Regions from separate parts of the Porphyromonas somerae genome, predicted to be linked through region 1. Evidence: riboswitches for the same ligand, from Rfam matches in the RefSeq annotation. Region 1 holds a riboswitch; each other region holds the start of a gene.

Region 1 (7,727 bases):
AGCCTCTTCCGCAGAAATCTGCGGAACACTATACAATTTACTCCAGTCCATACAAGTGATTGGAAATATGATGGTTACTTATTTACGAATAATCTTGAGTGCTTCTTGGATTAAGCTAGGGCTTACCCCTCTATCCACTTCTACCTGAATGGTGGTGTCGTTAAGAGCGTCCTGCAGGGATTGTAAAACAATTTCCTCGATAGTGTCGTTAAGGGAAGGGCAAGATTGGCATGTCCCCGTGACCTTAAGGCGAATGGTATTACCTTTGATATCAAGGAGGTGGAGGTCACCCCCGTGTACTTGGAGCTGAGGCTTGATGACCTCTTCAAGTACACGGGAGACCTTCTCCGTTGTTATTTGGGATTTTAAGAGCATCTTATACTCTCCTTTTTTATTATTTGCGATCCAATGTGGTATCTACACCTGCTATAGTTCTAGCAAGCTCCTTTTTACCCTCCATATTACATTGTCTAGAAATCATAATGCGCTGAGCTTGTGGTGAGCCAGCACCATGCAAGCTCTCTGTGCGGTAGCCTACAGCTGCTGTCCCTAAGCAGAGATTCTCAATGAGGCGCAGTATTCGCATACGGTTGGTAGTATCGGTCCCCTTTGCACCAGCCAAATACTTCTTTACGATAGGACCAATCTCAGCATGCTTTAGATCTGCTTCGGATGGCATCGTCACCATAAGACCTCCAGCAATATCCTCAGCAAGGCGAGTGATATCGTATGGGAAGCGTGTTACATTCTGCTTGCAAACATTCGCAAGCAACATATCTATCAGGTAGTTGCCAGATGAAGTGGCCTTGCCTTCAGCCGAACAAGCGATGCCACAGCTGTAGAGAGTTTCATTAAGGTGTACCATTTCAATGAGCTTATCCTTGATGTGAGAAGCCTTGGGTACACCATTGTAGTCGGCAGCTAGTGCTGCAGCACCAATTAATACGTCACCTACACCTACTTTGCAACCACCATAGGATTGTCTGTGGTAGCCAGCAAAGCGCTCAACCAGCATATTAGTGAACTGGTACTCACGGCACATAAAGATGCGCTCATTAGGGACAAATACATGATCCATCACAAAGAGGGTTTCGTGACCACCAAAGGTGGCATTACCGAGGTCTATCTCTGCCCCTGGCTCTAGTTTTCGGGTGTCGCAAGATTGGCGGCCATAGATAATGGTCACACCCTCGGCGTCGCTTGGTATTGCAAATGATATAGCGTAGTCGGCATCCTCTTCTCTCATCGTGCAGGTGGGCATTATGAGGTGCTCGTGAGAATTGACCGAACCCGTCTGGTGTGCCTTGGCTCCTGTTACGACGATGCCATCAGGGCGAATCTCATTGATGTGGACGTAAAGATCAGGATCCTCTTGCTGGGATGGAGAGCAGCTACGATCACCCTTGGGATCGGTCATAGCACCATCCACTACTAGGTCATTTTCCTGTACATACTCTACATATTTCCTAAAGCGTTGGTGGTAGTCTGTGCCTAGAGCTTCGTCCATTTCGTAGGTCGTACTCCATACAGCATTGAAAGCATCCATACCGACACAGCGCTGAAAGCATGAAGCTGTCTTTTGTCCCAATAGGCGTTGCATCTTAACCTTATTTACGAGATCTTCAGTGCTCTGATGGATGTGGCAAAAGCGATTAATGGTGTGTCCTGTGAGGTTGGACTTAGCAGTCATCAAGTCCTTGTACTCCTCTTGTTGTGCCAGTTCATAGGTCATCGCTAGAGAGTTAAGGGATGGTCTCATCATAGGGTGGTCCACAGGATTATCGATTTTCTTTCCCATAAACCATACATTTAGGTTGAGCTTCCTTAGGCTCTCGATGTACTCTTCTCTTGTTTTCATTTACTACTTTTTTTAGTGGTTTGTATTAGTTGTATTTACTTGTTATTTTTCCACTATTGTTTTTATTGCTGAAGAGAAAGTTGAGAAGGTACATTGCACTATCTCTATTCTAACTATACCATAGGGCAAGATGCCCCTATCTGTGGAGCAACTATGGGTACACCAAATAAAGAGGATACACCTCTTTTATGGGTAAAAAATAGTCTATCTTAGTAACAATGTCCGTCCTTTGTTCCCAAATTCCCCAGAAACAAAAAACTATCAGTGAAAAGGCAGGTCTTCTGACTCATTCTGTTGCTTATTGGCATTTGCTTTGCGGTCTTCCCATAGACTTCTCCCGCACTCGGAAGAGCTGTCTACAGTGACATTTTCTAGAGGGCAAAGCTGTATACAGAACATACAGCTGAGGGTCCAGTCTCAGATTCTCACTGAGTTCCCTTTTCAATCAAAACACATAGGCAATGTCCTTTGATCACCTTTTCAAAAGCAAAGGTATGAATTTATTCCTAATTGCCAAAACTTTTCCATAATATATTTAATGAAGGCTCTTACACAAAGGCGATCTGCACTACCTAGATATCCTTACGGAGGACTAAGTATTGCAAATCGCCTTTGTGTAAGAGCCTCTACTTAGGGCATTTGGTTGGTAACTCTCATGGCTACCCAGCCACCTGGCATTTCAATGTGCCCAGAGTGGGTGAGACCATGGGCTGAAACGGCATCCATAATCTGTGGTAGGTCTTCATCAAGAAATCCTGAAAGGAGCATGATACCACTTGGGTGCATACGCGAGACGTATCGCTCGAGGTCTTGCAGAATAATATTCCGATTGATATTTGCTAGGAATATATCGGCACGTGGTATCTTCTGTAGTATATTGGCATCACCTTGAAGCACCTTGAGTGCTACATTATTTTGGCGTGCATTCTCTTCTGCATTCTCTATGCACCAATCGTCAATGTCTATGCTCACGCACTCCTTTGCGCCTCTCATCATCGCATAGATGCCGAGAATTCCGCTGCCACATCCCATATCAATCACTGAGCAGCCCTCTAGATAAATTTGGCTGAGGAGTGTGAGCATAGCCTGTGTGGTGGCGTGGTTGCCTGTGCCAAAGGCCATTTTGGGTTCAATAACGATTTCGTGCTTTACCCCCTCAATAGGTTGATGAAATGGTGCCCGTATCCCTAGCTCTCCCTCCACCACTACCACAGGGTCGAAATAGTGCTTCTCCCACTCTTCATTCCAGTTTTTATCCTCCACCTCTTCAACTTTGGTTTGCATCTGCAATGCTTCAAAAGGGGGCTCAGAAAGTGTTGCTTCTACACTTGCTTCGTTGTAGGAGCTAACTGGTATGTAAGCATGTAACTCTTTGCCGTCATTTTCAAAGGAGTCAAAACCGATATCCCCTAGCTTTTGCATCAATATATCTGTCGCCCACTCATCGGCTGGAGTAGGTAGTGTTACTCTATAATATTTCATTTATTCATCCAATACTTTAGCGTTAATACTCTATTATTCCTTTCAAAGCTACTTAAAAGCTACTAGATAGGCAAAATATATCTGACTTATTTGCTATCTTTGTGCATATGAAAAGAATACGTCTAGATAAATGGCTATTATGTGGCTTGCTATTGTGGCTATGTTCGTCAGCGACCATGGCACAGCAGCCTACTCGCCCCACTATCTTTCAGGCACTTCAGGCGATGGAGCCAGGTGCTGGAGTAGTGCTCGTAACTCAAAGTCCTGAAATCGAATCCCTTGTAGGGATGAAGTCCGCTAGTTTGTTGGATAATGCACGCATCGTGAATGGCCTTGCGGTTATCTCGGGCTTTCGAATTCAGGTTTATAGTGGCAACCTGCGGAATAGTAAGGCGATCGCAACGCAGCGACGCAATCAGATTAATGCTCTTTACCCTGAGCTACTTCCAACAGTGGAGTATGATGCTCCCTTTTGGAGAGTGAGGGTGGGTAACTTTGTAGACCAGAGTGAAGCGCATACTAAGATGCAAGAGCTCAAGAAATCATTTCCTGCCTTTGCTAGAGAAATGTACATAATCAGGTCACAGGTGCGTCTAGATCCTCAAGACTTATAAATTAGTAGATCAAGAATATGTCACATCACGATAACCCTTATTACACAGAGAAGATTGACCAAGAAGAGGAGAGTCAATTGATTGCCGATTTGGCAGCACATAATAAAGAGATACTTCAGCTTATCGGAGAAGACCCTACAAGAGAAGGGCTACTAAAGACGCCTGAGCGTGTTGCAAGAGCCCTACGTTTTTTAACCCAAGGTTACCATCAAGACCCAGCAGCAGTGTTGGAGTCTGCTAAATTTAGAGAAGACTACAAGCAGATGGTGATTGTCAAGGATATTGGTTTCTATTCTATGTGTGAGCACCATATGTTGCCCTTTTTCGGTAAGGTCCACATTGCTTATATCCCTAATAAGTACATTACGGGACTGAGCAAGCTCCCTAGAATCGTTAATATTCTTTCCCGTCGATTGCAGGTTCAGGAGCGACTGACCACACAGATTAAAGAATGTATCCAAGATACCCTTAAGCCTTTGGGCGTGATGGTGGTTATTGAGGCGCAGCACATGTGTATGCAGATGCGTGGAGTTCAAAAGGAGGGCTCTATTACTACTACTAGCGACTTTACAGGAGCCTTTCAGGACTTTAAGACCCGAGAGGAATTTATGAGCCTCATTAAGTAACACTACTATTATTTGAGGTGGAAGACCGTGTTATACTAAGCCCCATGCAACGCTGTGTGCATGGGGCTTAGCTTTGTTTGAAAAAGCAGTCACAGAGAGTCGGAGTTTATACTTTCTAGAGATACCATAGCTCTGGGAAGCAAAAAAAAGAGACTGTTGCACGATGTCTCACGCCCTAGTTAGGAGAGCAAAAGTTGAGTTGCAACTAAGCATTTGCTGAGATGCAACTAACCATTTGCTTAGTTGCAACTAACCGATCGCTTAGATGCAACTCGAAAACCGCTAAAATATACACCTGGTTATCAGACGTTTACAAAAACGCTTCTAACGGTCTATATTTCATAATAATTCAATGCCATTAACCCCCTCCCCCATGAAACGCCCTAACATGATTTTATGCAAGTGTCTGAGAATGGCACTTTGTGCTACATTCTCTCTCAATGTGAAATTAGTGGGAATTCTCATTAGTGTATGTGGTGATAAATTGGTATCTTGCAATGTCGGAGGTTAGGTCAATACCTTATGCGATTAAGAGGGTATTTGGCTCAATGTTTTTACTTGAATAATAGCACGGATAGCGTAATTATAGATTATTGAAGGATGAAAAGTTTTCTTAAAGTAGTTTTTGGCTCTTGTCTTGGAGTCATTTTAGCAAGTGTAATAGTATTTATTATCTTTTTCTCAATGTTGGGTGCTGCAGTTGGTGGAGTAATGGGTGCCTTTAATGGAGAAAAAGAGACAAAGAAGGTAAAGGCGGAGAGTGTACTACTCCTGGATATGAATGGTGTTGTGACCGATACTTCCGTGGAGAATCCTTTTGACTTCTTGAGTAAAGAGGTACGTAAAAACTACACTCTACCTGAGATCCTAAAGGCTCTTGAGGTGGCTCGTGAAAATTCGGATATCGAAGCAGTGGTTTTGAAGTTAGAGAATACAGGTCTCAACTTCGCAACTGCCAAGGAGTTGCGAGATGCTTTGAAGCGTTTTCAAGAGTCGGGAAAAGAGGTGATTGCCTATTCGGATAATTATAGCTTCCTTAATTATTACGTGAGTAGCGTTGCCGACCAAGTGATTGGTGGTCCTGAGGGGAGCCTAAATATTATTGGACTTACTAGCTCTACAGTGTTTACCAAAGGGCTACTTCAGAAGCTCGGTGTGGAGATGCAGGTCTTTAAGGTAGGTACCTTTAAGGGGGCTGTGGAACCCTATATCCTTGACGGTCTAAGCCCAGCTAATCGTTTGCAAATTGAGGAGTATCTTCAGGGTCTATGGCAAGGAACTACCACTGAGATGGCAGTGAGTAGAGGGGTAGATGCTAGTGTATTCCAGCAGTTTGCCGATAATGTTCAATTTATGGATAAGTTGGACATTGCCGAGCAACTAGGTTTGATTGATACCCTTGTGTATCGTGTGGATCTAGATCAGACACTTGCCGAGAGGTTATTTGGAGATAGTGAATATGAGATGGATTACCTCCATGTGGAGGACCTTCTCCCACTTTATGATTCAGGTAGTGGTAGTGATGAGGTTGCTGTTATCTATGCCGAGGGTAATATCGTGATAGGTACTGGTGAGGATTCTGATGACCTATGGTCTTCAGAACGTGTGATTACGGAGCGTGTGGTGAAGCAACTTCGTGAAGCAGCTGAGGACGATGACGTGAAAGCGGTAGTCTTGAGAGTTAATTCGGGTGGCGGTGCAGTGACGACCTCTGAATTGATTTGCCATGAACTGGCACAGTTGAAGCAAGAGAAGCCTGTGGTAGTCTCTATGGGTGACTACGCTGCATCGGGTGGCTATTATATCTCATCACATGCTAGTGCCATTGTTGCTAACCCTTATACGCTCACGGGCTCTATCGGTATCTTTGGTATCATTCCTAATGCTGAAGGCACTATGAAGAAGTTGGGGCTAAAAGAGGAGCAAGTAAGCACTTCTACTGCTGGTAGTCTCTCTGTTACTAAGCCACTAAGCCCTCGTGTAGCTGGTAAACTTCAGGAGATGATCGAGCGTGGCTACGATCAGTTTATTACGCGCGTGGCAACAGGTCGTGACTTATCAAAAGAGACTGTCGACTCTATTGGTCAAGGGCGTGTATGGCTCGGTGCTAAAGCCATTGAGCTTGGGCTAGTAGATCAGTTGGGTGGTCTTGATGTGGCTATTCAAGAGGCAGCCAGATTGGCCGAACTAGATAGCTATACCGTTGTGGAGAGTAAGGAGGAGGTTGATTGGCTACAAAAAATATTTGGAATCAATGTTGGTGCCAGTGTACAGACCCTCTATGAGTATTTCACCCTCACCAATGAGGAGAAACTCTATAGGCGAACCGAGCAGTACATTAAGCAGATGAGCGGGGTAAAGGCACTACCTCCCTATGATCTTACTAGAGTAGGGGCTACCGCATGTGAGACTACTCAGACGACTCTAGGCATGATGTAAAATAGAGATGACTTAAGCATGGGGAGACCAGAGCGTAAAAATATTTTATTGTGGATACCCACAGCCCTTTATTCGATGGCTGTAGGTATCCGCAATTTTGCTTATGATCACCGCCTAGTCTCCTCTTGGAAGTCGGAAATACCCACTATATGTGTCGGTAATCTATCCGTAGGAGGAAGTGGTAAAACCCCTCATATTGAGTTGCTTATATCTCTCTTGAAGCGAGAATATAAGGTCGCTGTCCTCTCTCGTGGTTATGGTCGTCGCACGCGTAGGCCTATCATCGCATCTCTGGAGGATAACGCAGATAGAATAGGTGACGAACCTTTCCAAATCAAGCAAAAACATCCAGAGGTGATGGTCTATATTGATGGAGACCGTCGGCGCGCTCTCAAGACGATGGAGGCGATGTCAGAGGAGGAGCGTCCCGACGTGGTGCTCATGGACGATGGTTTCCAGCACCGCAAAGTGACCCCATCTTTTTCTATACTACTGACTCCTTACTGCAAACCTTACTATGACGATTATTTGATGCCGTATGGGCGACTACGTGAGAGTAGAAAGGAGGCAGCTAGAGCTGAGGCAATTATCCTTACTGGAACTCCTCGACAGGTCAATGTAACTGAGATGCGCCTAAAGATGGACAATCTCGGGACTATGGCCTATCAAGATGTCTTCTGTACCAGTGTAAGATATGAGCAACCAAGA
Region 2 (7,727 bases), 850 kb from region 1:
CACCTGGGGTTAAGTCTATTACAGCCCAGAAGAATCTTCTAGGTACTTTCCAGCTAATTTCGACAGCTTTATTTTCTGGGCTCTCTATGTAGGCGAGTACCTTGGTCCCTCTCATGTGATGTAAGGTAATTATCTTGTTATCGTCAAAGATATCAATTTTATAGTTGGGGTCAGGTCTATATTCACCTGCCTTAATACGCATGATATGTCCATATTGCATTGTGGATGTAGTGGCATCATCTCTAACCGTATTACACAGCATATAGTAGTCTCCATTTGGCATGAAGAAGCCGTGTTGTTGTCTTAGAGAACCAAATGATACGAATCCAGGACGATCTGCACGCTTCTCCTCGTAGACATGTTCCACTGCCATATTGTCGGGATTGATCGTAGCGGTAAAGAATGATTTGTGGCTATCTTGGGTCTTTTTATCTTTAGGCTTATTCTTATCTTCGTGTCTAAAGTTGAATAAAAGCTTGTTATCCGCCTTTCGGTATACCAAGAGGCCACAAGATGAAAAGATCTCATTGTTGCCTAGCTTAGGTAAATCCAATGTGCCGTTGGCTAATACTTTCATGGTTCCTGAAGTATCAATCTTATACCAGTTCATCTTGTGCTTTTTAGGTGCTTTTTTGTCTTTACTGTCGGGTGCACCTATAAGCACAAGTGTATTGTCATCTAGCCATTCATGTGCAAATCTTCGGTCAGAAAGCTCAGGTATTGGGAATATTTTAATGGGTTCCACTCCAGAATCAGTGATTTTATATTTACCGAAGTTGTTTTCTCGGCTAATACTGTAGTAATAGCCTTTATGGTAGATAACAAATGGGGTGATACCTGATTTAAGCGTCTCAGCCCCTTTGTGTCTGATATCATACTCTCCTTCAAGGAGGGTAGGTATTTTCTTAACCACATGTGGGTCTTGCTTTTTAGTGGATGAGGTACCTTCTCCAGTTGCCAACCACATATCATATAGGTCTACAGCTGGCTTTTCTGGATTCTCAGGATTCTCAGGATCCTTTGGATGCTCTGGTAGCTCTGGCACATCAGGCTTCTTCGGATCTTTACCTTTAGGGGTATCGTTGCTGCCACAGCTTGTGGTTAAAGCGATCACTAGGATGGCTAATAGTTGGATAATTGACTTGCGTTTCATTTAAGTTATCTGTTTAATTAAAGAATGTGGTAAGTTTACAGAAGAGAGAGCGTCCTGGCTTCTGAAGCATATAGTTATCGTAATTGATCTGATCAAAGAGATTATTGCAGTTAATGGATAATTTCTGCTTGCCCTTATTCCAAGACCAGGTAGCACCAATGTCGGTGGTTGATTGGGTGGGGATAATAGCCTTAGAGCTTTTAGAGCCAAGAGCCGCCCATGAAAGATAGAACCAGTGGACATATCCATACGAGGCATTAATCCTTAGGTCACTTTCCTTCAGACCAAAAGGCTCCTGAAAATTAATCCCTAGCGAGCTATTGGTGTAGAAAAAGGGTTTGTTGGGTATCCGGTTATTATAGGTAATATCTATTCGGCCATCGGGAAGCTTCTCGCTTCTATTCCTTTCATCAACATAGGTTGCATTCACCCCCAAGTCAATCAGATTTTTATATCTATACTTGAGATCAATCTCACCTCCAAACACTCGTGCTGCCCCTACATTTTTATAGGTACCTAATCCTTCACCTATAATATCTCTTCGGATATAATCTTTTACATCACGCATGAAAAAGGTCCCCTCGTAGTTGATAGAGTGGTTACTATTAATTCTCCAAGCCCCATAGAGGGCAAGGTTGAGGTTGTGTGCTCTTTCAGGGTTGAGCTTGAAATTGGGGTAGATACTAGCCCCATTACCGAATAACTCTCGTGCCGTAGGGAGCCGAGTTGCATTTTCGTAGGAGAGTTTTAGCGAAATCTCTTTGGCAAAGGTGACACGTGCCCCCAAACCATACCCTATATTATTGCGAACCACTTTACGCTCCACATCACGAACTCCAGTAATCCAATACATATCCTCTTGCTCAATAGAAGATTGGAGGATATAATCCTTCAAAAAGAGGGTGGAATTGATCCTATCGCCCCACCAGTAACTACTGTACGAAAGTCCTATAATATGGCGTGCTAAGAAGTCACTTGTCGGGATAAAATCCTCATCATAGCTGTCACTCCTATTATTATGGTTGGCGGTTAGGGTATAATTTAGGTTGAGTGTACTCGCATTAGTTAGCCGATAGGCCAGATTACCCCTTACCACAGTGGTAGGTCGTTTAATGTGCCGGAGCATTTTGCCGCGTTGAGTAATCTCACTCCTATTGGACTCCAAGAACGAACCATCCCAAAAGTACTTTCTAAAGGTGGTATCAGCAAAAAGGACATGGTCCAAAGTATGAGAGGCAAATAGTTTTGCCGTCAACCCCTTCACCAATAAATTCCTCTTGCTATAGTTGAGAGAAACTCTAAGGGCATCTCGGTACCTCTCAGCAGCACCAATCACCAGTTTTTGGCTCAAACCAGTTTGAATCTCACTCTTGCTATTGGCATAGTAGACACCGATGAGTGCTTCATCCGCCCATTTAGTTTGAGTGAATCCAGCTTGTATTTCTCCGTTGATAGAGCGGTAGCCATCGTGAAATCTTCGGTAATCCCCCGTTTGGTATTCATTGGCCTCTGGATTCCACACATCCACTCCACGCATCATATAGTTATTACGAGTAGAGGTGAGACTACCATTACCACGGACGGTAAAGCCATTGCTTTTCACCCTGTATTCTCCACTAAGGTTAGCACCATAAGTGTGGAAAGAGCCCCCGTTGATGGAGGCCTCAAGATAGTTCTTATTCTCCTTGCGTGTGATGATATTCACAGCACCGCCAAGGGCATCTAGCCCTAGTTCGGGAGGGACCACTCCTTTGTAGATCTCCACCCTATCCACAATGTTGATGGGTAGATTGGCTATGTTGGTACCACTGCCTAGTGAGGTGAGTGGTACCCCATCAATGAAGTATCTAATAGCATTGCCACTTAATCCTGTCAATGTGAGATCAAAGTTGGAGCCGATGCCTCCTTCCTCTCTAATCCTCACCCCGCTGGTCTGTCCCAATAGGTTATTTAAGCTGTTGTTGGAGGCGGCGTATGGGCGGACATTGAGGCTTTTGGCAGCGTAGACCCCCTCTTGCATCTGCTTGCTGTAGTCGGGACCTACCACCAATACCTCTCCTAGTTGCTTATAATCCTCCTTTAGCTGAATGGTTACAGAGCTATTCTTGGAGAGGTTCACCCTTTTATGAGTGGTTTTATAGCCGAGTAGTGAGGCACGGAGTAGGTAGCTGCCCGACTTCAAGTTGAGCGAGAAGCTACCAGTCTGATCGGCTGCTGCTACATTGCCTTTGCCTTCTATGGCAATAACTGCGTAAGGTAGTGGATGATTTTTTTCATCCACTACCTGACCATTTATCTTGTAAGTCTGAGCTGTCGCAATAGAAGCAGTCAGAACTAGTACAAGCGAAAGAAATAGTCTATTAATCATCAGCGTGCATCTTTTCACCCGTTACCTCATAGACTTTTTTCTTCTCTCCAATGAGCAGTCTTCTATATTGAGAGTAGAAGTCTATTTTGTCGTTGAGGATCTGTTGTAGCTCAGGTAGTTCGCCTAGTCCTTCGAGCCTTAGTTCTACCTCAAATCCCGCCTTGGTTAAGTTTTCCTTCCAATCCTCGGCGATATCCTCCTTGGCATGCTCCCCAGCCACAATCATAAGAGGACGAAGTACCACCTTCTTTAGTCCTGTAGCCTTAAGTCTTTGAAGTGCTTGCTCGTAGTAAGGGTAGCCCTCTACGCAGCCGATGATCACATTAGGGTGCCCACTTAACATCAGCATGTGGTCCAGCATCGCGTATTGTGCAGTAGCCACATCGTAGGTGCCGTGACCTACCCAAATAGTTGCCATATCTGGTTGGCTATCAGCCGTGATAAGCTTGATTAGCTTTTCGTAGTCTGCTTCGTGGAATAGTAGCGGAGTTGCCACTCTTATCTTCTTAAAGTTAAAGGGTAGGTGGGCTACTTCACGGATTACCGAGGTGACCTCTACGCCATTGGTAATAGAAGTGGAGATCACTAGCACATGGGTATAACCTTCATTGTGTAGTTGCTGTAGGGCCTCAGTAGGATTGAGTTTGATGATCCCCTTATTATCCTTTAGACGTTTGATGATGATACGAGAGGTATAGGCTTCACGTACCTCAAGATTGGGGTGACGCTCCTTAACTGCCTTATTAATGGCATCAAGTGTCACAGCTCTGGTATCATCGTGTGTGGTACCGAAGTGTGTGATTAAGATGGCCCCTTTATCGCCCTCCTGTAAATTTTCAAATAGAGGGTCCTCAATAAACACCTTGTTTTGAGCACTCACCTGCTGATGGCATAGCATAGAGATAAGAACTGCCATAGTTCCTAGCAATAATTTCCTCATAAGTCTGAAATGGTTTCCGACATCAATATAACAGCACTCTGCACCCCGGAGCACCACAATACACACTATGATATGGCAGGTTTCCTGACTTGCTTTACCTTGGAATACCTTCCCACCTGATAAGGCAGTGGTAAATATGAATATCCAAAGCTTATTTCAAAGCTCACAGTAGCGGGCACTGCTCCAGACTTTCACTGGATTCCCTTTTATAGGCTATCTAAAGAATAGGATAACCTATCACCATATCTATTTATCTACCTACAAAGATAGTAATATTTAGGGTACTTAACAAATATTGGGAAAGGTTTGGGGTGCCTTTGGCGGAGGGGTGCCTCATCGGACAAGTCGGACAGGTCGGACGAGTCGGAGCACCCGACAGGGTGCCACTCAGATAGCCCCCGGCCGGGGTCGTGGGGGTGGGCGGTCATTGATCCCCCATTCATCGGGCTGACGCCCTCGAATGGGGGGCTAGGATCCGTCGGACCTCTGTGAGGTCCTTCTCCGGCCTGTCCGACTTGTCCGATAAGGCGTTATGCAAGGGTCGTGGGGTGGGGGTGTCCTCGTTTCCCGCCGGTCGTTCGGGGGCGAATGCCCCCTCCGACACGGGGGCTATCTGAATGGCACCCTGTCGGGTGCTCCGACCTGTCCGATCTGTCCGACCTGTCCGATGAGATACCTCTACAGATTACTTAGCTGGTAGCGGTAATGGCCACCTGGGAAGATGGAGAAGCGTTCGATGAGGCCATTGATGCCGATGGGGGCGGGCTCCATCGCGATGCGGAGGTACTCATCGTAACTGTTGGGGAGTCGCTCCTCGGGCAACTGCATCAGTGGCAATAGCTTCGTTTCGCCATTCGTCAACTGGATCCGCAGATGCGTCATATCGCTGAGCTCTGGACCTCGCCACTGCTGCTGCTCCGGGGCATAACAGCGCACCTCAGGCAGACCAACACAGTAGAGCGTCCCCCCCTTCTCCAATGGGGTGAGCGGATAGTAGTGCATCTCATGTCTCCGATCCGACACCTTAGAGTAGGGGTACCCAAAGAGCCCCCCATCCTCCCGATCCTTAGGGAACCCCAGCTCGATACGCTCCATCGACAACCCCTTGGTATCCACCTCTAGGAGTGCCACCGATGGTGCCAACTGAGGATAGAGGATAATGGTACGATCCGTCTCCTCTTGTCGAGGCAACTGTCGCTGTAGGTGCCCCACCAATGGGATCAAAAATGGCCGATGCTCTGGGCGTGACAAAGGGATAAAATAGGTGAGTCGCAGCAACGCCTGCTTGCTACGGATCTGCTGAAATGTCTCCTCCTGAATACCGATCCCCTCCTCATTAGCGATGAAAAAGAATTCATAGGTGCTCTGATCCAGTACCACTGGGTCACTACACGCCAGCTGACGCCAACTGAGGTTTCTATCCGCGCCCTTGTAGCGTAGCCGCCCATTGTACACCACCTCTCCTCTCAGGTTGGTGGCAATCAGACGTAGCGAGGTGATCTTTCCGAAGTGCTCTTCCGTCCCCTCTGGCAAGAGCAGTTCGGGACGACTAAAAACAACCGCCACCTTACCCTGACCAGGGTCAGGATAAGGTGCGTCAAATATTAAGTCAGTACAACTAGTCTGAAAGAGGGATAGCAGTAGTAAACAGCAGATCCCTGCACCATAGGAAAGCGGTCTCATTCCTAATTATAACGGAGCTAGTTCAGTATCGTAGCTGTGTACCTGCCAGTTATTGATCTTCACCCAAGCGACTTGATATCCTTCGGAACAGTTAGGACAGCGGCGTACCTTCAGCTCCACGGTGAAGTCGTGGTCACAGTAGAGATTGATATCGGCACCATCTTTAGCTGCACTCATCAGTAGCCCAATCAGGTTGCTACGGAAAAATGGATGCTCCTGACCTGCCTTACGCATGGTGACCCAACTATTGTGGCCACTTCTCAGAAGTAGGGTGGTCAGTTCTGCTGTTAGCTCGCCATCATACCCAGGTTCACAACCTGGCTCTACTGGGCCTACAAAAGTATTGGCCTTGGTCGTAATCGTGGTAGGGTAGGGATAAGGGGTAGCCTCATTATTGCCCAGCATCTTACCCTCGGCACTGTAGCGGTCATTGGCCGATACCACCTCCACAGAGATCTTATCTGGATCTTCAAGACCGATGATGTGCACCTTGATGCGGTTGGTCAGCTCCAGTAGATTCACCTCTACAGAGGTGACCTCATTCGCCCCCTCTTCATTGAGTGGCTTCAGAGCTACTTCACGGCTAATCCCTTGGCGGATTCGCTGATCCTTCAGGTCCTGACCCGCCTTTAGCTGAACAAATTGCTCGCTTAGCTTGGCATTAGGGGTGAGTGCAAAGTAGTCCTTGTAAAGACCCGACCATGCTGCAACTCGAACCGATTCGCCTGCAGGCACCGTCATCCGCACCTTGGTCTCCGCCGAGATAGGTCCTTCGTGGGTCTGTGTCGCCACTGCCTCGCCCTTTTCATTGTAGGCAATGAGGAGCACACTCTTCACATCGGTAGGGTAGGTGCGTGCCGCATCACAATCGGTCTGAGTATAGAGCGAAACCTCTATCTCCCGTGGGCACTCCTTAAGCTGGTCGTGCAATAACGATTGACACCCTCCAAGAAATAGAATTGGGAGGAGGGCAAGTGCCCTATTTAGTATTCTCTTAGTCATATCTAATAGTGATTAGAATTGTTTTTTATAGCTATGTATCCCCCAGCCGACATTCGTCACCTGTACGTTCATGTAAGGATCCTGAATGGGTAGATACTCATCCTTCGATGGCACCTTCTCATCGGGATCAATGTTATGCAGATAGGTGAAGCGTTTGTCGTTAGGCGTCTTCACAAAGGGAATGCCTGAGAGCCCCATCTTCGTGAAACCAGTGATGTGCATGTGGTAGATATTGTTACGTAATACAGGTGATGAGTACCAGGTGCGGTTGTTGTTGGTACTGGGGTTCACCCACGCGTAGTAGACCATCAGCAGGCGGGTATTCTGCATAAAATCACCAAGTTGACCATCTATATTTACCCCACGATATCTAGTCATAATCTCATAATTGACTACCTTGTCCTTGTGCTCAGGATTGGCGGTGTAGTCCTCCACATAGCCGAGACGAAGGTCAATACGGTCGTACTTGCTAGTACCATTGAATGCAGTCACCAAGTCGGGAGCTACCCTACCATAGAGGTAGAAGTCCATCGCACGCTGCTCATCAGCGGAAAGCGTCTCCGCTTGGATGGTGCCATTCA
Region 3 (7,727 bases), 1.3 Mb from region 1:
CGGTGGGCTCTTACCCCACCTTTTCACCCTTACCTGTGAAGTTTGCACTCAGTGCAAAGCCACGTGGCGGTTATTTTCTGTTATGCTCATCTACCTCACGATAGCTTCCCGTTAGGAAGTGTAGTGCTCTTTGTGGCCCAGACTTTCCTCTCGTGTAGCACGCTACACCAGCGGCACGCTTTCGGACTCATACGCTCTTACTCTCTCAGTTTCTCCAAAATAAAAGCTCCTAAAGCCGTTGCAAAGATACCAAATTGTTACGACACCACTTGAACCCCTGCGCAGGGGCCACGCATTAGAAATATAAACTTAAGTTACAGCCTTAATATGGATAGCTTGTACTAGACAAGCGAGAAAGGACCTCGGCAGAGGTCCTTACTCAAAGACACCTCCCCAAAAACCATACGGTGATACCTTTCTAATGCGTTACCCCTTGCCACTCCGCCAGGGGTAACCCTGAATAGATTTAGGGAAAAGTTGATTTCTTGAGTTATTATTGATAACTTTGCGAGTACATTTTTGTTCATAACTTGATAGCCATTAGTTGAATAAATACTGTTGATACTCAAGCTGTAAATAGGATTTTACTCCTAACAATCTATAATAGTATTGAACAGTATTTTTAGGCCTCCTTATTGCCCCCAATAGATTCTATGATATTCATAGAATAATCAAGGATTCCGCCTAACTAACTAATGGCTATCTCTTTTATCGCTCTGCCCTTTATGCAAAAGGAGGAAACGAGTAAGGGCGGGCACCAATTGGTGCTCGCCCTTATTATTATCAGTCAATAGGAGGGTTACTCCTTATTTCCATCAGCAATAGCCGCTTTGAGGTGCTCAAGGTAAATATTGTTGATCTCCTTATAGTCGCCAAGGCCCTTCATATGTGTCTCCACCTTCCAGCCTTTCTTTTCCAATTGCCACTTCCAGCTCTGGTCTTCATCAGCCTCGCCTTTCTCGTAATCTCCAGCCATATCATTATTAGCGTGGTCACCTACGATGGTCATAAGAGGTTGTAGATGGATTTTCTTATTAGCTACTTTATCCTCTACCATCTTTAGTTCACCAACGAGGTAGTCAAATAGCATTGCTGGATAGTCCACAGTAGCTACATATACATAGCCATGTCCGTAGTTTTCCTTAGCATACTTTTGCATCTCTTGCTCTAGCATCTTATACTTTTGGTTGGCATACTCGTAGTTCTCCTCAGGGTTACCGTGTCCCATAAAGGCGACTGCCTCACCCTTCTGGATATGCTCCTTATGATCATCCACTAGGATCTTAGCTACCTTTTGGATATCCTCTTTAGAGTAGAGAAGAGGGTGACCTAGCACAGCATCATTACGACCTTTTCGATCATCAACCAACTTTACGTTGTACTCCTTCTTCACATAAGCGTCCCTTAGAAGTGTAAACTCCTCACCTGGGATAACGTGGAATGACTGTACATGGACATTCTTGTAGTTCTTCTTCAAGAAGCTTTGCATCCACATTGCAGGTGGAATAAACTCCTTTCCTTGAGCCTGCATACGGTTAATAATAATCCTAGAAGTATAGGAGAGGTAAAGGTCGGTATTGGGGAATTGCTTTTGGAAAAATGCCTTTTGCTTATCAAAGGTTTGCTGTGGCACATCATAGGTAGAGCCAAAGGTCACTAGTAGTAGAGCAGTGTCGTGCTTCTTTGGGAAAGCGTCGGCAGGGTTTTGTGTAGGAGCTTTTACCTCTTCATCACAGGCAGTAAATGCCATTGCTGTCATAGCTAGAGCGACTAGCGTCAGCATCAAGTTGTAGTACTTCTTCATAATTCTTGTAGTTAAAAGTTTATTAGAAAATCATTAATCCTTCTTTTGGTCAAAGCCTATCTTCACCGTAGCGAAGTAGGTACGTCCAGGCGTCTTCGTACCGAAGTTGAGCCCATAGGGATGGGTCTCCTTGTAGTCAAAGATATTATTTACTCCTAGCGTCAGCTGGAGATTCCACTGCTTCCAATACTTAAATCGGTGGGTAGTGGTGAGGTTCCAAAGTGCAAAGCCAGGGGCATCGCCATAGTAGGCATAGTATCTATCTGTCTGAAGCCTACCATGTAGCCCCGCCACAAGGTCGTAGTGCTTTTTGCGAAGCGTGTAGGTAGCACCCACTGTCCCCTTATGTTTCGAGGTGCCGTCTATTGGTCGCTCCACGATCACCGGCTTGCCATCGCCCTTCTTGGTGAGCTCCGAATCATACACATGGGTACTGGTATTGGTGAGCGTGTAGCCCATAGAGAGCTTCAGATACTTCACTGGTGCCCACGTCATGGCATACTCCAGCTCCCATATCTTGGCATCCTCAGCATTGATATACTGCATGGCACCATCTAGCTCTCGCCCTTCATCGCTTTGGTATTTAGAAGGCAATGGAACTGGGATTAGGGTAATCATATTATTGAGCTGATTATAAGAGCCGTATAGATGCATCGAGAGCTTCTTGCTAGGGTCATAGCTAAAGCCTAAAGAGAAGTAATCTGATACTTGAGGCTTCAGGTCGGGATTACCCAGATAGACCCTTAGCTTACTCATCATCGTCCGCTGATACTCGTAGTAGATCTCCTTAATGGTTGGAGTTTTGAACCCTCGACCATAGGTACCACGGAGTTGCAACCCACTCTCCCCAAAACGGTATTGCAGGGAGAGCTTTGGAGTGATATGGCTACCAAATGCTTTATGGTATAAATACCTCACGCCACCCGTGACATTAAATAGAGGAGTTACCTGCCACTCATCCTGAGCATAAGCCGAGAGGGTATAGGCCGATCCTGAGCCATTGGGCATACGATTGGGAGCAATCAAATGGTCCACAATCCCCTCCACACCAAAGGTAGCTTGATGGTCCGTGCCAAAGTACATAGAGCCCTTGGCATGAAGTAGGTATTGGCGTTGGTCGCTCTCCAAAGACGACTCTCCAGGCTGATAATAAAATGGCATCGGCACATAATGTAGCCTACCATCATCTAGGACCTCAGGCTGTAAATACTCATCTAGGTACCGACTGTAATAATCATAGTGGTAGGCGTGTCGGTCAAAGCTAGCTAAGAGATTAAAGGTCTGGTAGGCACTTGGTCGGTAGGTGGTCTCCACACTGGCTGCCTGGTCATTGTATCTCAGGTTGAACTGTCTCCACCGTGGACCCCCTGGCTTGTGATAAATACGCTTTTTGTAGAGCATACCTGTGCCACGCACCTCCCACTGCCTATTGGGTCGCCAAGCGATCTCTTGCTGGATACGATGATTATAAAAGGCACTAGTAGTCTCCGTAGTGCTATTTTCGTAAAGCTCCTTCCGGTAAAGCTCCTGCGTGCTATTTTGCCAACCATTGCTCCTATCACCAGAGTATTGGGTCACGCTTGAAAAGGTCTTGTATCCCCACGCAATGGTATTATTCTGCTGCCATTGCCCATACGACCCTAGGCGTGTGCTATTGACTACTGAAAGCGGCGTATCGGTATAGTCCTTGGTGATGATATTGATTACACCCGCAATGGCATCCGACCCATAAAGCGTAGAGGCTGCCCCCTTGACGATCTCGATCTTCTCTATCATAGAGGCACTGATCTTGCCGAGGTCGTTTTGCCCACCCACATCGCCATGTAGCCTACGGCCATTCACCAGCACCAAGATGTAGCTATTGCCTAGCCCGCCAAGAGTGATTCCACTTCCCATACCACTATTCAGAGCATCAAATGAAGGAGATATCGTGGTCAGAATACCATCTAGATTATGCCCCGAGATGCTGATCAAGTCTTGCTTCGACACCACCTCTGTACGCACTGGTGCTACCGCACTATAATGGCGGGTACCTGTTCCTGTCACCACCACCTCCTCCAGCTGATCCGAGAGCTGAATAGAATCCTTAGGAAGCGACTGAGCCTCTGCACCTACCCCATAAAGAGCACAGCAAAGCAGGCACCCAAACACGTGCCATACACTCCACCTTTTACGTGAGCACATAATATAATAACGATAAATAAATACACACGGATACTAGCCTGTTCCTGAGCCAAGAGTATCCATAAAAATACTAGGCAAGTAGGCAGGTCTCCCGACTTAGTCTTATCCCTTTCAATAGAAAAGCCTTCCCAGAGTAAATCCAGTGGCTTCAGAGAATATCTGAAAGGCGGAGGCAACCTACCTCCTCAAGACATTACGGTAGCAGGAACTGTTTTGGATTCTCACCAAATTCCCTATTAAATAGCCACTCATCGTACACAAGTGACCATACCCATCTGCTTTCTGCAAAGGTACCCAAAAGAAACACAAAAACAATAAAAATTAAGATTTATTTTCCACAACACGCAACACGCCACCCACCAGCAGAAAAAAGAATAGGCGATCACAGCCAAAACTGAGATGCAACTAAGCGATCGACGAGTTGCAACTAAGCAAACGGCGAGTTGCAACAAAGCAAACGCTTAGTTGCAACTCAATTAACGCCTTTATACCGCATTGGATATCAGCTCATTATAAAAGCAGTTTTAGCGACCAACACCTCACTCTACTTTACACTAAAAAATAGTAACCTCTCGTGCATCAGCCCAGACAAATCAATAGGCAGGAGTTGCGCATTAGAAAATCCTTACCGAGTGGAATTCAGCTGAGTGCCTATGGTTAAGGACCTCTGGAGGAGGTTCCAAAACAGCACCCGCCAGGGTGCCATTCAGATAGCCCCCGGTCAAGGCTCGTAGAGCCGAAGACCGGGGGGGAAATGGTACGATAATATCAATCGACCCTTGTGGTCGCACCCCCAAAAGGTTGTGCGACCACAAGGGTCGTAGGATTGGTCTACTCCGCCCCCGCCGGTCGTTCGGGGCTTTCGCCCCTCCGACACGGGGGCTAGCTGAGTGGCACCCTCGCGGGTGCTCTTATGCCCATATAAACGATACTTTCAATCAAATCTAACACCTATTGTTGAGACTTCTAATGCGTAACCCCTGTTACTATAGTGGATTAATCAATATATTCTTGGTACCTTAGTGCAACTATTGTAAATACGAGGTAGAGAAGTAAGTATGAATATTGCGATTATTGGCACAGGATATGTGGGGCTAGTGAGTGGCACCTGCTTTGCGGAGATGGGGGTAAATGTCTGCTGCATTGATAAGGATCAAACCAAGATTGAAGCACTCAGAAGGGGAGAAATACCAATATACGAGCCAGGACTGGCCGAGCTAGTGGCTAAGAATAGAGCCCAAGGACGTCTCTCCTTTTACACAGATTTGGGAGAGGTGATCAATGAGGTAGACATCCTCTTTATTGCTGTCGGCACCCCTACTGGCGAGGGCGGGGAAGCCGACCTTCAGTATGTATTTGCTGTAGCCGAGGAGATAGGACAATTGGCCACCAAGCACCTATTGGTGGTGACCAAGAGCACCATACCAGTGGGGACTACAGATCGGGTGGAGGAGATAATAAGGGCTGGGTATGCCAAGCGAGGGCTCGCAACACTCGAGCTAGACATGGCAAATAACCCTGAATTCTTAAAGGAGGGGGCAGCGATCAAAGACTTTATGAGCCCCGATCGTGTAGTGGTGGGGTACAAAAGCGACTATGCCAAGGAGCTGTTGCATCGGCTCTACAGACCCTTTCTGCTTAATAATTATCGTGTTATCAGCATGGATATCCACTCTTCGGAGCTCACTAAGTATGCCTCCAATGCGATGCTCGCCACTCGCATCAGTTTTATGAACGAGCTGGCCAACCTAGCAGAAGCAATAGGGGCAGATATCTCTCTTGTTCGGGAGGGTATGGGTTCGGACAAACGCATCGGTAAGGCCTTTTTGTACCCCGGCTGTGGCTATGGGGGCTCTTGCTTTCCAAAGGATGTACAGGCACTCGCCAGCACTGGCCGTGAGCATGGCCGGCCACTGACCATTATTGAGCAGGTGCATAAGGTGAATGAGTGGCAGAAGCTACGCCCCTACGAAAAAGTGGTAGAGCACCTAGGCGACCTCAAGGGGAAAAAGGTGGCAGTATGGGGACTGGCTTTTAAGCCTGAGACGGATGATATGCGACAAGCACCCTCTATCGTGGTGATTAATGAGCTGATCAAGGCAGGGGCAGAGGTATCCGCTTTTGATCCAATCGCCATTGAGAATGCCCGCAACATCTTGCCCTCGGGTGTCACTTATGGGCAAGATATATATGATGCGGTAGAGGGAGCAGATGCCCTTATTCTACTGACTGAGTGGAAGCAGTTTAGGCTCCCCAATTGGAAGCGTGTCAAGGAGCTAATGCGTGGAAATCTAGTAGTAGACGGGCGAAACATCTATCCGATGGAGGAGCTGGAGGCACTCGGCTTGGTATATACGGGAATAGGAATTAACTAATTAATAACAACAAAAGAATTATGAGAAAGTATTTTATCTATCTAGGAATTGCACTTGCAGGTATTGCTCTAAGTAGCTGCAGTAGTAAGCAAAAGACAAATGACGAGCAAACAGCAACCACCACAACTGAAACAGCCGTAGTGGCAGATGAGGGAGTGGACTTCTTTAAGGCTGTTCCTAAGGAGCAACTCGAGGGCGAGTGGACTGTCCAAAAGATCGGGGAGACGGAGATGACTGAGGTGAGCCTCACCCTCTCTTTTGACATTGCCAAGAATCGCTTCGCAGGCAACTTTGGCTGCAATGACTACATGGGCAACCTTGAATTTGACGACCCCACCGATGATGACTATGATGCCACGGAGATCGACTTCGATGACCTTGCTGGCACCCTAGCCCTCTGCGAGCATATGGATATTGAGAAGCAATTCACTCAGCTCCTCGATAAGGTTGAGCACTTTACCATCTCTGAAAATGGTGAGCTCTATCTACTTGACGACCACCGTAAGCTTCTAGCTACACTCGTACGCAAGTAACTCTCATTTGCTTTATGAGCAACAAAAAAGGCAGTCTTGACATTAAGCCGAGACTGCCTTTTATTATAGAGAGAAGGTCGGTAAAAATGGGTATATTTGCAGATAGTTATTAAGGAACATATATTAGGAAACGTATGCGACATTACCTATCACTGGCTGTGGCTCTCATAGCTATCACAGCAGCGGCTCTGCCGAGCTTTGGACAGAATAAATTGGATAACAGCCTCACGCCCAGAGAGGTTCTTCGCCTAAGAGAGGGTTGGCACTTCACTAGAGAAGACCAAAAGGCGTTTAGCAACCCCAAGTACGACGATAGCAAGTGGTCACAAGTGGTGGTGCCACACGATTGGGCCATCTATGGCCCTTATAGCCCAGAGATAGATAAGCAGTTCTTGGCCATTTCACAAGATGGTCAGAATACACCTATTTACCATATTGCCCGTACGGGTGGTCTACCACACGTAGGCGTTGGTTGGTACCGCAATACCTTTGCCCTAAAGGAGGGTTATCAGAGCTCCGACCGCACCTATCTACGAATAGATGGAGCGATGAGCAATGCAAGGGTCTTTATCAATGGCAAGGAGGCGATCTACTGGCCTTATGGGTACAGTCCGTTTCAGGTGGATATCACTGATTATATCAATCCACAAGAGAAGCTTCAGAGCATTGCCATTCGCTTAGAAAACCCTGACGAGACCTCTCGTTGGTATCCTGGTGCTGGGCTCTACCGCAATGTATGGGTTACCTTTGCCTCTGGGGTAAAGGTAGCCGAATGGGGCACTCAGATCACTACACCCAGAGTAGACAAGGAGTGGGCACAGGTGAATATCA

The links. A riboswitch is a leader RNA that binds a small molecule or an ion and turns the genes downstream of it on or off. The one in region 1 is predicted to bind cobalamin.
Region 2: another riboswitch for cobalamin. It lies ahead of MWL85_RS02720 (sirohydrochlorin cobaltochelatase); the one in region 1 lies ahead of MWL85_RS06500 (4-hydroxyphenylacetate 3-hydroxylase family protein).
Region 3: another riboswitch for cobalamin. It lies ahead of MWL85_RS00800 (TonB-dependent receptor plug domain-containing protein); the one in region 1 lies ahead of MWL85_RS06500 (4-hydroxyphenylacetate 3-hydroxylase family protein).

Annotation. Positions count from the first base shown of each region.
Region 1 covers NZ_AP025559.1:1,485,470-1,493,196, reverse strand. Annotated here, with positions in the region: gene MWL85_RS06510 (acetyl-CoA hydrolase/transferase family protein) at 1-51, opposite strand, end outside; gene MWL85_RS06505 (NifU family protein) at 79-375, opposite strand; gene MWL85_RS06500 (4-hydroxyphenylacetate 3-hydroxylase family protein) at 395-1,858, opposite strand; cobalamin riboswitch at 2,113-2,353, opposite strand; gene prmA (50S ribosomal protein L11 methyltransferase) at 2,489-3,340, opposite strand; gene MWL85_RS06490 (SPOR domain-containing protein) at 3,448-3,954, shown strand; gene folE (GTP cyclohydrolase I FolE) at 3,972-4,580, shown strand; gene sppA (signal peptide peptidase SppA) at 5,181-7,019, shown strand; gene lpxK (tetraacyldisaccharide 4'-kinase) at 7,038-7,727, shown strand, end outside.
Region 2 covers NZ_AP025559.1:631,830-639,556, forward strand. Annotated here, with positions in the region: gene MWL85_RS02710 (DUF4374 domain-containing protein) at 1-1,153, opposite strand, end outside; gene MWL85_RS02715 (TonB-dependent receptor) at 1,167-3,521, opposite strand; gene MWL85_RS02720 (sirohydrochlorin cobaltochelatase) at 3,514-4,461, opposite strand; cobalamin riboswitch at 4,519-4,716, opposite strand; gene MWL85_RS02725 (hypothetical protein) at 5,140-6,144, opposite strand; gene MWL85_RS02730 (FimB/Mfa2 family fimbrial subunit) at 6,151-7,146, opposite strand; gene MWL85_RS02735 (fimbria major subunit) at 7,159-7,727, opposite strand, start outside.
Region 3 covers NZ_AP025559.1:202,175-209,901, reverse strand. Annotated here, with positions in the region: RNA gene rnpB (RNase P RNA component class A) at 1-190, opposite strand, end outside; gene MWL85_RS00805 (sirohydrochlorin cobaltochelatase) at 800-1,804, opposite strand; gene MWL85_RS00800 (TonB-dependent receptor plug domain-containing protein) at 1,838-3,988, opposite strand; cobalamin riboswitch at 4,053-4,278, opposite strand; gene MWL85_RS00795 (UDP-glucose dehydrogenase family protein) at 5,047-6,363, shown strand; gene MWL85_RS00790 (META domain-containing protein) at 6,384-6,896, shown strand; gene MWL85_RS00785 (glycoside hydrolase family 2 TIM barrel-domain containing protein) at 7,031-7,727, shown strand, end outside.